Regions from separate parts of the Mesorhizobium sp. WSM4832 genome, predicted to be linked through region 1. Evidence: riboswitches for the same ligand, from Rfam matches in the RefSeq annotation. Region 1 holds a riboswitch; the other holds the start of a gene.

Region 1 (5,163 bases):
CATAGGGCAGGATTTCAACCTCCAAACCCGCGTCGCGGTAAAAGCCTTTGTCGCGGGCGACGAAAAGGCCGACATGGTTGGTGTTGGCGGTCCAGTCCAGCGCGACGGTGATTTTCTGCGCGGCGGCCCGGGCACTAGTGGTGGCCCCGGCACATGTGATGGCCCCGGCAAATGGCAGGCCGGCGGCCAGGAATAGCGCCTGGCGGCGGGTCAGGTCAGTCATTTCAATTCTCCATCGGATGATCGGGAACTCGGATCGGCGGCTGCCCAAGCAGCGTGTCGAGGATGCCGGCCTCGATCGCGGCCGCCTCGCGGGCGAGCGCCGCGCTTTCGGTGCGCGGGCGCGGCAGCGGCACCGCCACTTCGCGGACCACGCGCGCGGGGCGCGCCGAAAGCACATAGATGCGGTCGGACAGAAGCACCGCCTCGCGCACGTCATGGGTGATCAGCAGCGCCGTCCAGCGATGGCTCTGCCACATGCCTTCGAGCCAGCGCTGCATGGCCGCGCGGGTGAGCGCATCGAGCGCGCCGAACGGCTCGTCGAGCAGCAGCATCTCGCGCTGCTGCACCACGGTGCGCAGAAGTGCGGCGCGCTGGCGCATGCCGCCGGAAAGCTCGGCCGGCCAGGCGCGCTCGAAGCCGGCGAGGCCGAACTCGGCGAACAACGGCGCCACGCGCTCACGCGCCGCCCGGCGCTTCATGCCCTGCACTTCCAGGGCCAGCGTCGCGTTGTCGATGACGCGCCGCCACGGCATCAGCGCGTCGCGCTGCGGCATGAAGGCGAAGCGGGCGCCATCGAGCGGCGCGCCGTCGAAGCGCATCGAGCCCTCGCCCTTGAGCGCGCCGGTGAGCAGTTGGAACAGCGTCGATTTGCCGGCGCCGGAAGGCCCGAGGATCGAGACGAACTCGCCCGCGCCGACATCGAGCGAAACGCCTGCCAGAACCTCGAGCGCGCCGAAGCTTTTGCGGACATCGCGGAGCTCGAGCCGGGTCATGGCCGGCCCCCTGCGTCAGGATCGGACTTGCCTTCGCTCCCTGCCGTCTCGCTCCCTGCATTTTCCCAGGGCATGGCGAGCCGCTGGACGAGCACCGCCAGGCCGAACAGCGCCAGCGTCAGAACCGAGCTGACGGCGACCGCGGCAAGCACCAGGTCGGGCCGAAAATTGTTCTTGGCGCTGAGCATGTAGATGCCCAGCCCCTTCGCGGCACCGGCATATTCGGCGAAGATCGCGCCGACCACCGCATAGGTGATGGAGATGCGCAGACCGGCGAAGAAATAGGGCAGCGCCGAAGGCAGCCGCGCGGCCCAGAAAATGCGCCAGCGCCCCGCTCCCATGGCGGCGAGCATCTGGGCAATCTCTTTTTCGGTCGACGCATAGCCCTCGACCAGCGCCACCATCATCGGGAAGAAAGTGACCAAGGCGACAAGCAGGATTTTTGGCAAGAGCCCGAAGCCGAACCACAGCACCACCAGCGGCGCGATCGCCACCAGCGGCAAGGTCTGGCTGGCAATCAGCAGCGGGAACAGCGCGCGGCGCAAGCGCGGCAGGAAGTCGACCAGCGCGGAGAGGATGAAGGCGGCAAGCAACGAACAGGCGAAGCCGGCCAGCGTGGCTCGGATGGTGGGGAGCGTGTTTTCGGCCAGTGCCGCGCGGTTCTCCCATGCCTGCGCCAGCACGCGGGACGGCGCCGGCAGCACGGAGGGAGCGACGCCGCCGAGGCGGGCGTAGAGCTCCCAGGCGAGGAGCAGCAAGATGAAAGCCAGGGCGGCGGGCGCGGCTTTGGCGAAGGCCGACGCGACGGCTGATCTCCCCCCTTGTGGGGGAGATTGGCTGTCGCGCCCGCTTTCGCCAATGGCCGACGATTCCCATCCCTCTTCCGGGATGTGATCAGATGTAGGATTCTCTCCCCCACGCAATGGGTCGAACCAAACAGCCACGACACTCTCCTCGACAGCTTGAACTTGCGCTCAAACCGCGGTCGGGCTGTTCGCCGAGATGGTGATGTCGAGCGTCACGTGCCCCGCGCCGGGGCCGAAGCGGCAGAAGGCTTCGTTGAGCGTGGCGAACACCGCGCCGGCATCGCCGCGCAGCTTGGTGCAGAAATTCTTCGAGCGCTCGAAGACGCCGGACTGTTTCAGGAAATCGATGCAGCCGTAGATCTCGTCCATGTGGTCGCCGGTGCCCATCACGTAGAGCGAGAATTGCGCCACCACCGGCTGGTTGGTCGAAGGCGTCGCGTTCACTGCGCTGAGCGCGGCGAGCTTGCGTTCGTCAAGTGGGATCGCCGGGCCGCCGATCTCGTCGGAGCGGCAGATCGGATCGTCCGGCTCGCCGGGACAGCCGCGCGAGACCGCGGCCGACAGCACGCAGTGCTTGCCGCTTCCCGCCGCCGCCACGAACAGGTCGCGCATGGCCGCAAACAGGACTTCGGGCCGCCCGACCAGCAGCGTCGAGATGTCGTCGGTCTCGATCCTGAGCCTGTCACGGTAAGGATCGAGCGCGCCGAGCGCGCCGAGGATGACGCCGACGAAATCGTCGGTCATGGGATAAAGGGAAATCTGTGCGCCGGAAAACATAGCCCGCCTCGCTCCGCTGGTATTATCCAGATCAGCTTTAGGGTCCGGAGGCTTGCCGCCCCCATCTCAGCCCCGACCGTACGGAGCACCCCTGTGGATGGTCGGGTTAAAGCACTGTTTGTAGCGGCGGGAAAGAGGTTTTTTTGCCGCGCAATCAGGCCAGGAAGTGTCATCTCCCCCTAGGGGGAGATGGCTGCGTTACAAGATTTTCGCAGACTTCTTATAACTGCTTTCAACTCCTATCGTTCAAATTGTACGAATCTCGCTTGATTGTGTTTCGTACATAAAGTACGATACTTCCCTTCCTTTGAGGGGATTTGCTTGGACACCGCGAACCACGCCGCTTTTGCCGACCTCTCCCGCCCTTTGCTGTCGCCACTGCCGCTTGCCGAGCGCGAGCGCCTTGCCGGCGCCTGGCGCATGGCCAGCCAGGATATCGCCGACGACATCCGCTTCATCCGGCAATATCTGAAGGTAGTCGCCGAGAAGGAGGACAGGCTTTCGACCGGCACGCTGGTGCATGGCCGCGCCTATGTCGAAGCCTGCGCCGCCTGGCTGCCGGAGACGGTGGCGCGGTATTTGCGCAATCTCCGGCTGATCAGCGAATGCGAAAGCGCGATGCTCGCTGCCGGCGTGCGGTTTGCCAGGTCGAGCGATGCGTGGGAGTGAGGCGCCTGTCCCCGCTCTTCGCCGGAAGCCCGCTCTTCGCCGCAAAGAAAGACAGGACCGAACGCGGCAGGACAGCACCTCTCCGGTGCGGCCGTCATCCCGGGACGGCCGCCGCCGACAGGTCTCTGCAACCCTTGGGCCACCCCTCGAAAAATGCATCGTTTCACACAATCGCCAATTGGTGGACGCAGGCGAGCGGCCGGTGGTTAATTCCTCTCAGGCGAAGGAGGGTAAAGCCGTATACCAGGGAGGAACTCGTTTTGATGGACCAGCAAATCGACATCGGCATTAAGCTCGACGATCAGCCCTACGAAGTCACCTCATTCGCCAGGAGGCATGGCCTGACGATCCCAATCGCCGATGCGGTCCTTTTCGCCAAGGGTCCGTCGCCGTCGCGGGCTGCCTGCGATACAGCCGCGCTGGCCTTCCTTTGCGCGGTCGCGCGATACGCCGGAAAACAAGGGCGGCGGTAGCGGTCCGGGCCTCGCCTACCAGCTGAACTGCAGCCCTGCATTGCCGCCGACCTGGCTGCCGGCGAAGGCGATGCCGAGCGTGCCGGTCAGCCGGCCGCCATGGTTGAAGCCCTCGCTCAGCACCGCCGCACCTGTGATGCCGAAAGCGTTGGCGTCGCCGGCGTTGCCCCAGTTGATACGAAGGCCGAAATGCTCGCCCTGGACAAGATCGGGCGCGGCGAGCGCGGCCGAGATCGAGGCGTTTTCGAAAGCCCGGGTGATGCGGTTATCGATGTCGTCGACGTGGGCAGCCAAAGCCGTTTTGCCGACCTCGGTCATCTCGCCGCCATTGCCGTCATCGACCTGCCGCCTGGTCATGCCCGTGTCGGCGTTGATGCAGGTGTTGGTGCCCGGGCTGTAGTAGTAGTTGGTGCCGTACATGTCGCATGCCCGGACATATTCGACCGGCTGCGCAGCTGCCGCAGGCAAGGACAGGCCACACAAGGCTACCGCGACGGCCGCAAAAAGATATTTGAACATGATTGGCCCCCGGCCACGCTACCAGGTGAGCTGCAGGCCGGCATTGCCGCCGACCGTCTTACCGGAGAACGCTACGCCCGCGGCGCCGGTCAGCCGTCCGCTGCCGCCGGGAAGGAAGCTCTCGCCCAGCACCGCCGCGCCGGTGACGCCCATGGCGTTGGCTTGGCCGGCATTGCCCCAGTTGACGCGCACGCCGAAATGCTCGCCCTGCACTAGGTCCGGGCTGGTGAGCGACGAGGCCACAGAGGCACCTTCGAAGGCGCGCTGGACCCGACCATCGATGTCGTCGACCTTGCTCGCCAGCGCGGTCTTGCCTGCAACCACCTTGTCATCATCCGTCACAAGCCGGGTCTCGCCGGTGTTGGCGTTGATGCAGGTATTGGTGCCTGGGCTGTAATAGTATTGCGTGCCGAAGGCGTCACAAGCGCGCACATAGTCGACCGCCGCTGAAGCCTGTGTCGCAAAGCCGCCTGCCGCAGCCAGAAACGCAAATAAAATGAAACGGTCGATGCCCCGCATAACCCAATCCCCAAGCTTGACGTTAAGAAAGCCTTAACACGAAAGGCACATTGGACGAGTGCCGATGTCAACGGGGCAGTCAGACCGAAGACCGACTTTTACTGGGGCTATTTGACTAAAAGAGCGCGTGTTGCCGAGATGCCACAGTGGATGGCTCCATCTGTTCAACAACTTGCGATCGCGCGAAGCTTATCTATTAAAGCACAGCTAATTTTAGAGGAAGGTAATATTAACCCGCCCGACCTTCAACGGCGGAAGTTCCAGCGTCTTCACGCGCCCAAACTCCGGGCGCGGGCTCTCCACGTCCTCTTCGACCGTTGTCGGAATGAGCTAGCGGCGGCATGGCCGCCGGAAATCAGGCCTTGGCTTTCGGCTTGGCGGGAGCCTTGGCCTTTGCCGCTTTCG
Region 2 (5,163 bases), on a different contig from region 1:
ATTTCGCGTAAGTCGGCTTGATGACGATTGGCAGTGTTGATCATCAATGGGTTTAGTGTGGCCACCAGCCACACAGCGGTGGTCGGTGACAAGATGCGTTTGCCCTCCAGCGAAACCACTGCCTGTCAGTTTGATCGAGCGTGATTCCGCGTTGCGCGATTTGCATGGGCCCGGTTCTTAACCGCATTTGATGGTCCGCATTCATATCGTAGATGCGCTCATCGAAACAATCGATTTTACGGAGAATAACGAACATGAAAAAAGCGTTTCTCGGGACGTTTTGAGGACGACATCAGCGACATGAAGTACAGAGCGGACATCACCGGTCTACGGGCCGTCGCCGTTGTTACTGTTGTCCTGTATCATGCTGGCTTTTCAGCGGTCAGCGGCGGGTTCGTCGGGGTCGACATCTTCTTTGTGATCTCCGGCTTCCTGATAACGTCCGACATCATCGAGCGGACCGAGAGAGGCGAATTCTCGCTGCTGGACTTCTATCACCGCCGCGCTCGACGGATTTTCCCGGCCCTCTTCGCGATGCTCGCCGCCTGTTTTGCGATGGCGTGGTTTGTGTTGCCGCCGGGAGAGTTCATTGGGTTCGGCAACAGCGCCATCGCCGCCGCGATTTCGTCCAGCAACTTCTTTTTTTACCGCAGCACCAACTATTTTACTGAAGCCGCGAACTCGCTCCCGCTGCTGCACACATGGTCGCTGGCCGTCGAGGAGCAGTTTTACTTGCTGTGGCCTTTGGCAGTCATACTCATGATGCGATGGCTGAGACCTTGGGCGTCAATCATTGTCGCAACGCTATTCGTCATGTCCATCTACGCCGCTCAGCACTGGCTCCAGAGCGACCCGCCCTTTGTATTCTACATGCTTCCGACGCGCGCTTGGGAACTGCTTGCGGGCGGGCTGATCGCGCTGCCTGTGGCTAAGGCAATGAAGCCAAACCAAACGATTGCGGAACTCCTCGCTGCCTCGGGTCTGGCGCTCATCACGGCTTCACTTTTGCTGATCGATCAGGATACGCCATTTGCTGGCCTCCACGCGCTTGCTCCCTGCATTGGAGCGGCGCTCATCATCGCCGCCGGCTTTCACCGCGAAACAATCGTCTCAAAAGCGCTGTCGATCGGCCCTGCCGGCTTCATCGGCCTGACTTCCTATTCGCTCTACCTCTGGCACTGGCCGTTGCTGGTCTTTGCTGGCATCTATCAAAATCGCGAATTGCTCGTCTCCGAACGTGTCGCTATCGTAATGGCCGCGCTGCTCGTCTCAGCGCTCTCATGGCGCTTTGTCGAGCGCCCGTTCCGCCGGAGAGCTACAGGTTGGACGTGGCTGGTACCGACCGCCGGCGCAACGGCTGCGGTGTGCTGTCTGTCTCTGGCCATCATCAACAGCTCCGGCTTCCCCAGTCGGGGCCCTGACGGCGGCCCGTCTGTTCAAGCACTGAGAGCGGAAAGGGCCAAGTTCGAAGTATCTTCCTGCCTCGAGCGTGGCCGGCTCATCCCCAAAACGGGCGAATGCCTCCTCGGCTCCGGCAATATCGCTCCGACGATCGTTTTGTGGGGCGATTCTCAGGCTGCCCATCTTGCCCCTTCTTTAAGCGAGGCCGCCCGGACCACAGGCGTGCGCGTCAGACAGATTACAAAAGCGGGGTGCGCTCCTTTCCCCAACATGACGATGCTTCCCGCCAGTCCATTGACAGCGGATTGCCCGGCCTTCAATTCGTCCGCGCTCCAATCGGTGCTTGCCGATCGCAACGTCACACTCGTGATCCTGGCAGGCCGCTGGAACACCTACTCGGGGCGTGGAGGCAGCTTCCTTTCGAAGGATGGAAGCTGGCCTTCGCAGGAGGCTTCCAAAGCGAACTTCACGTCCGCCATTAAAGAGACCGCGGCCGCACTGGCGACCCGTGGCATCAAGACCGCTGTGGTTGGGCCAGCCCCAGAACCGCCCACCGATGTGCTGACTTGCCTTATCCGTGCGGACTTCATGAATGGCGATGCGCCGTGCTCCACCATGCCGGCCGAGAGATCTTGGCAGAACAATCAAATCGTCACGGATCTGCTGCCACGAACCGTACAATTCGTCCCCATAGTCCCAGCTTTGTGTGGGCAGGATAAGTGCCCGCTGAAATCAGGTGAAGACGTCTTCTACCTTGACGCGATCCACCTTTCGCGGGCGAGCCGGCATATCCTCGCCCCCATTTTCGCTAAGGTCATCTCTTCGCCAGCCAAGGATATGAATCAACCAAGCCAAAACAGCGAAGAGCGTTAACCCGAGTTCGAGCCCTGCGATTCCTTCACTTCGCTTGACAAGATAGGGCCCACCTGTCCAACCTAAGGCATTCACCAGGGGAGTCCCGGCAAGGGGCTGAGATACTGCTGGCTATCGCGGCGCAGTGACCCGTTGAACCTGATCCAGTTCATACTGGCGTAGGGACGGTGCAAGCGCTTTGCGGGAGTTCACGCCCGAGGTCCTGTTTCGGCAGGTCAACAGAAGCGTCTTTTCATCCTTCCGGCACAGAACTGGGTCTCCAATGCAATGAGCAAAGGAGCCTCAAGATGAATGCCCTCACCCCCGCCGTTTCGACGGGACCACTGCCCGCCTCGCGGAAAATCCACAAGCCCGGTGCAATCCACCCGCAGATCAGGGTGCCGATGCGCGAAATCTCCGTCCATCCAACGGCCGGCGAGCCGCCCGTCATCGTCTACGATCCGTCCGGCCCCTATACCGACCCGACAGTCGAAACCAGCATCGAAAACGGTCTTGCCCGGCTTCGCCACGAATGGATCATGGCGCGCGGCGATGTCGAGGCCTATGACGGCCGCCACGTGCGGCCGGAGGACAATGGGTTCGCGACGGGTGAGCGCCTGACGCCGGAATTTCCCATTCGCAACCGGCCGCTCAGGGCCAAGCAGGGCAAGGCGGTCACCCAGCTTGCCTATGCGCGCGCGGGCATCATCACGCCCGAAATGGAGTTCGTCGCCATCCGCGAGAACCTCGGCCGCGAGGTCCTGCGCAGCAAGCTTGAGCGCGACGGCGAGGCCTTTGGCGCGGCGATCCCCGACTTCGTCACGCCCGAATTCGTGCGCGATGAGGTGGCTCGAGGGCGCGCAATCATTCCCGCCAACATCAATCATCCCGAGAGCGAGCCGATGATCATCGGCCGCAATTTCCTGGTCAAGATCAACGCCAATATCGGCAATTCGGCGGTCACATCGTCGATGGCCGAAGAGGTCGAAAAGATGGTCTGGGCGATCCGCTGGGGTGCCGATACTGTGATGGACCTGTCGACCGGCCGCAACATCCACAACATCCGCGATTGGATCGTCCGCAATGCGCCGATGCCGATCGGCACGGTGCCGCTCTACCAGGCGCTCGAAAAGGTCGGCGGCATCGCGGAGGACCTGACCTGGGAGGTCTACCGCGACACACTGATCGAACAGGCCGAACAGGGTGTCGACTATTTCACCATCCACGCCGGCGTGCGGCTGCATTACATCCCGCTGACCGTCGACAGGGTCACGGGCATCGTCTCGCGCGGTGGATCGATCATGGCCAAATGGTGCCTGCACCATCACCGCGAGAGCTTCCTCTACGAGCATTTCGCGGAAATCTGCGACATCGCCAGAGCCTATGACGTGTCCTTCTCGCTTGGTGACGGTCTTCGTCCCGGCTCGATTGCCGACGCTAATGACGCGGCGCAATTCGCAGAGCTGGAGACGCTCGGCGAGCTGACGCGGATCGCCTGGGCCAAGGATTGCCAGGTGATGATCGAGGGCCCCGGCCACGTGCCGATGCACAAGATCAAGCAGAACATGGACAAACAACTCGCCGTCTGCGGCGAGGCGCCGTTCTATACGCTTGGACCACTGACGACCGACATTGCGCCGGGTTATGATCACATCACCTCTGGCATTGGCGCCGCCATGATCGGCTGGTTCGGCACCGCCATGCTTTGCTACGTCACGCCCAAGGAACATCTCGGCCTTCCCGATCGCAACGACGTCAAGACCGGCGTGATCACCTATAAGATCGCGGCGCATGCCGCCGACCTGGCGAAGGGGCATCCGGCGGCGAAAGTCAGGGATGACGCCCTTTCCCGCGCGCGCTTCGAGTTCCGCTGGGAGGACCAGTTCAACCTTTCGCTCGATCCCGAAACGGCGCGCTCGTTCCACGACCAGACCTTGCCCAAGGAAGCGCACAAGGTGGCGCATTTCTGCTCGATGTGCGGGCCGAAATTTTGCTCCATGCGCATCTCCCATGACATCCGCGCCGAGGCGCAGAAGGAAGGCATGGCGGCCATGGCGGAGAAATATCGCGCGGGTGGCGATCTCTATATGCCGGTCGAAACGCCCGGGGCGGAAGACCACGCTTTGGCGCAGGAGACGCGCTGAGCCATGCGCCGCGTCCTTGTCAAAGGCGCCGGTGTGGCAGGCCTCACCGTCGCCCATGAATTAGCCGCGCGGGGTGCGTCCGTCACGGTTGCTGAAATTCGGAGCCAGATGGGCGGCAATGCGTCATGGTCTGCAGGCGGCATGTTAGCGCCATGGTGCGAGCGCGAGAGCGCCGAGCAACAGGTGCTGGATCTCGGACGCGGCGCCGCCGACTGGTGGGATGCCGTTCTGCCCGGCCAGGCGACGCGGGCGGGAACGCTCGTCGTCGCGCCGCCGCGCGATGTGGGCGAGCTCGACCGCTTCGCCAGCCGCACCTCGGGCCATCGCTGGCTGGGCGAGGAGGACATCGCAAAGCTGGAGCCCGACCTCGCCGGCCGTTTCAAGCGGGGCCTGTTCTTCCCTGGCGAAGCGCATCTCGACCCGCGCCGGGTGATGACGGCGCTTCATGACAAGCTCGTCGCGATGGGCGTCGACTTCCGTTTCGCAATCGACGGCCAAGGCCTTCCCGGTTTCGAATGCGAGGTCGACTGCCGGGGGATCGCGGCGGACGACGCGGCGCTGCGCGGCGTTCGCGGCGAGATGCTGATCCTGCGCACGCCGGATATCTCGCTGTCTCGCCCCGTCCGGCTGCTGCATCCGCGCTTTCCGCTCTACATCGTTCCGCGCGTCGATCACCATTTCATGGCCGGCGCGACGATGATCGAAAGCGATGCGGTCGGCCCGGTCACCGTCCGTTCCATGATGGAGCTGGCGGGCGCTGCCTGCG

Evidence for each region. Region 1 has a riboswitch for thiamine pyrophosphate ahead of AC0L2L_RS14645 (YkoF family thiamine/hydroxymethylpyrimidine-binding protein). Riboswitches for the same ligand answer to the same signal wherever they lie in the genome.
Region 2: it holds a riboswitch for thiamine pyrophosphate, as region 1 does, so the genes downstream of both, thiC (phosphomethylpyrimidine synthase ThiC) here and AC0L2L_RS14645 (YkoF family thiamine/hydroxymethylpyrimidine-binding protein) in region 1, are expected to answer to the same signal.

What each region holds. Positions count from the first base shown of each region.
Region 1 covers NZ_JBVVQH010000009.1:67,311-72,473, reverse strand. Annotated here, with positions in the region: gene AC0L2L_RS14660 (ABC transporter substrate-binding protein) at 1-223, opposite strand, end outside; gene AC0L2L_RS14655 (ABC transporter ATP-binding protein) at 225-995, opposite strand; gene AC0L2L_RS14650 (ABC transporter permease) at 992-1,855, opposite strand; gene AC0L2L_RS14645 (YkoF family thiamine/hydroxymethylpyrimidine-binding protein) at 1,970-2,578, opposite strand; TPP riboswitch at 2,569-2,681, opposite strand; gene AC0L2L_RS14640 (hypothetical protein) at 2,900-3,247, shown strand; gene AC0L2L_RS14635 (hypothetical protein) at 3,511-3,720, shown strand; gene AC0L2L_RS14630 (porin) at 3,736-4,239, opposite strand; gene AC0L2L_RS14625 (porin) at 4,258-4,758, opposite strand; gene AC0L2L_RS14620 (DUF2934 domain-containing protein) at 5,114-5,163, opposite strand, start outside.
Region 2 covers NZ_JBVVQH010000020.1:131,778-136,940, forward strand. Annotated here, with positions in the region: gene AC0L2L_RS25425 (acyltransferase family protein) at 301-2,274, shown strand; TPP riboswitch at 2,341-2,457, shown strand; gene thiC (phosphomethylpyrimidine synthase ThiC) at 2,562-4,397, shown strand; gene thiO (glycine oxidase ThiO) at 4,401-5,163, shown strand, end outside.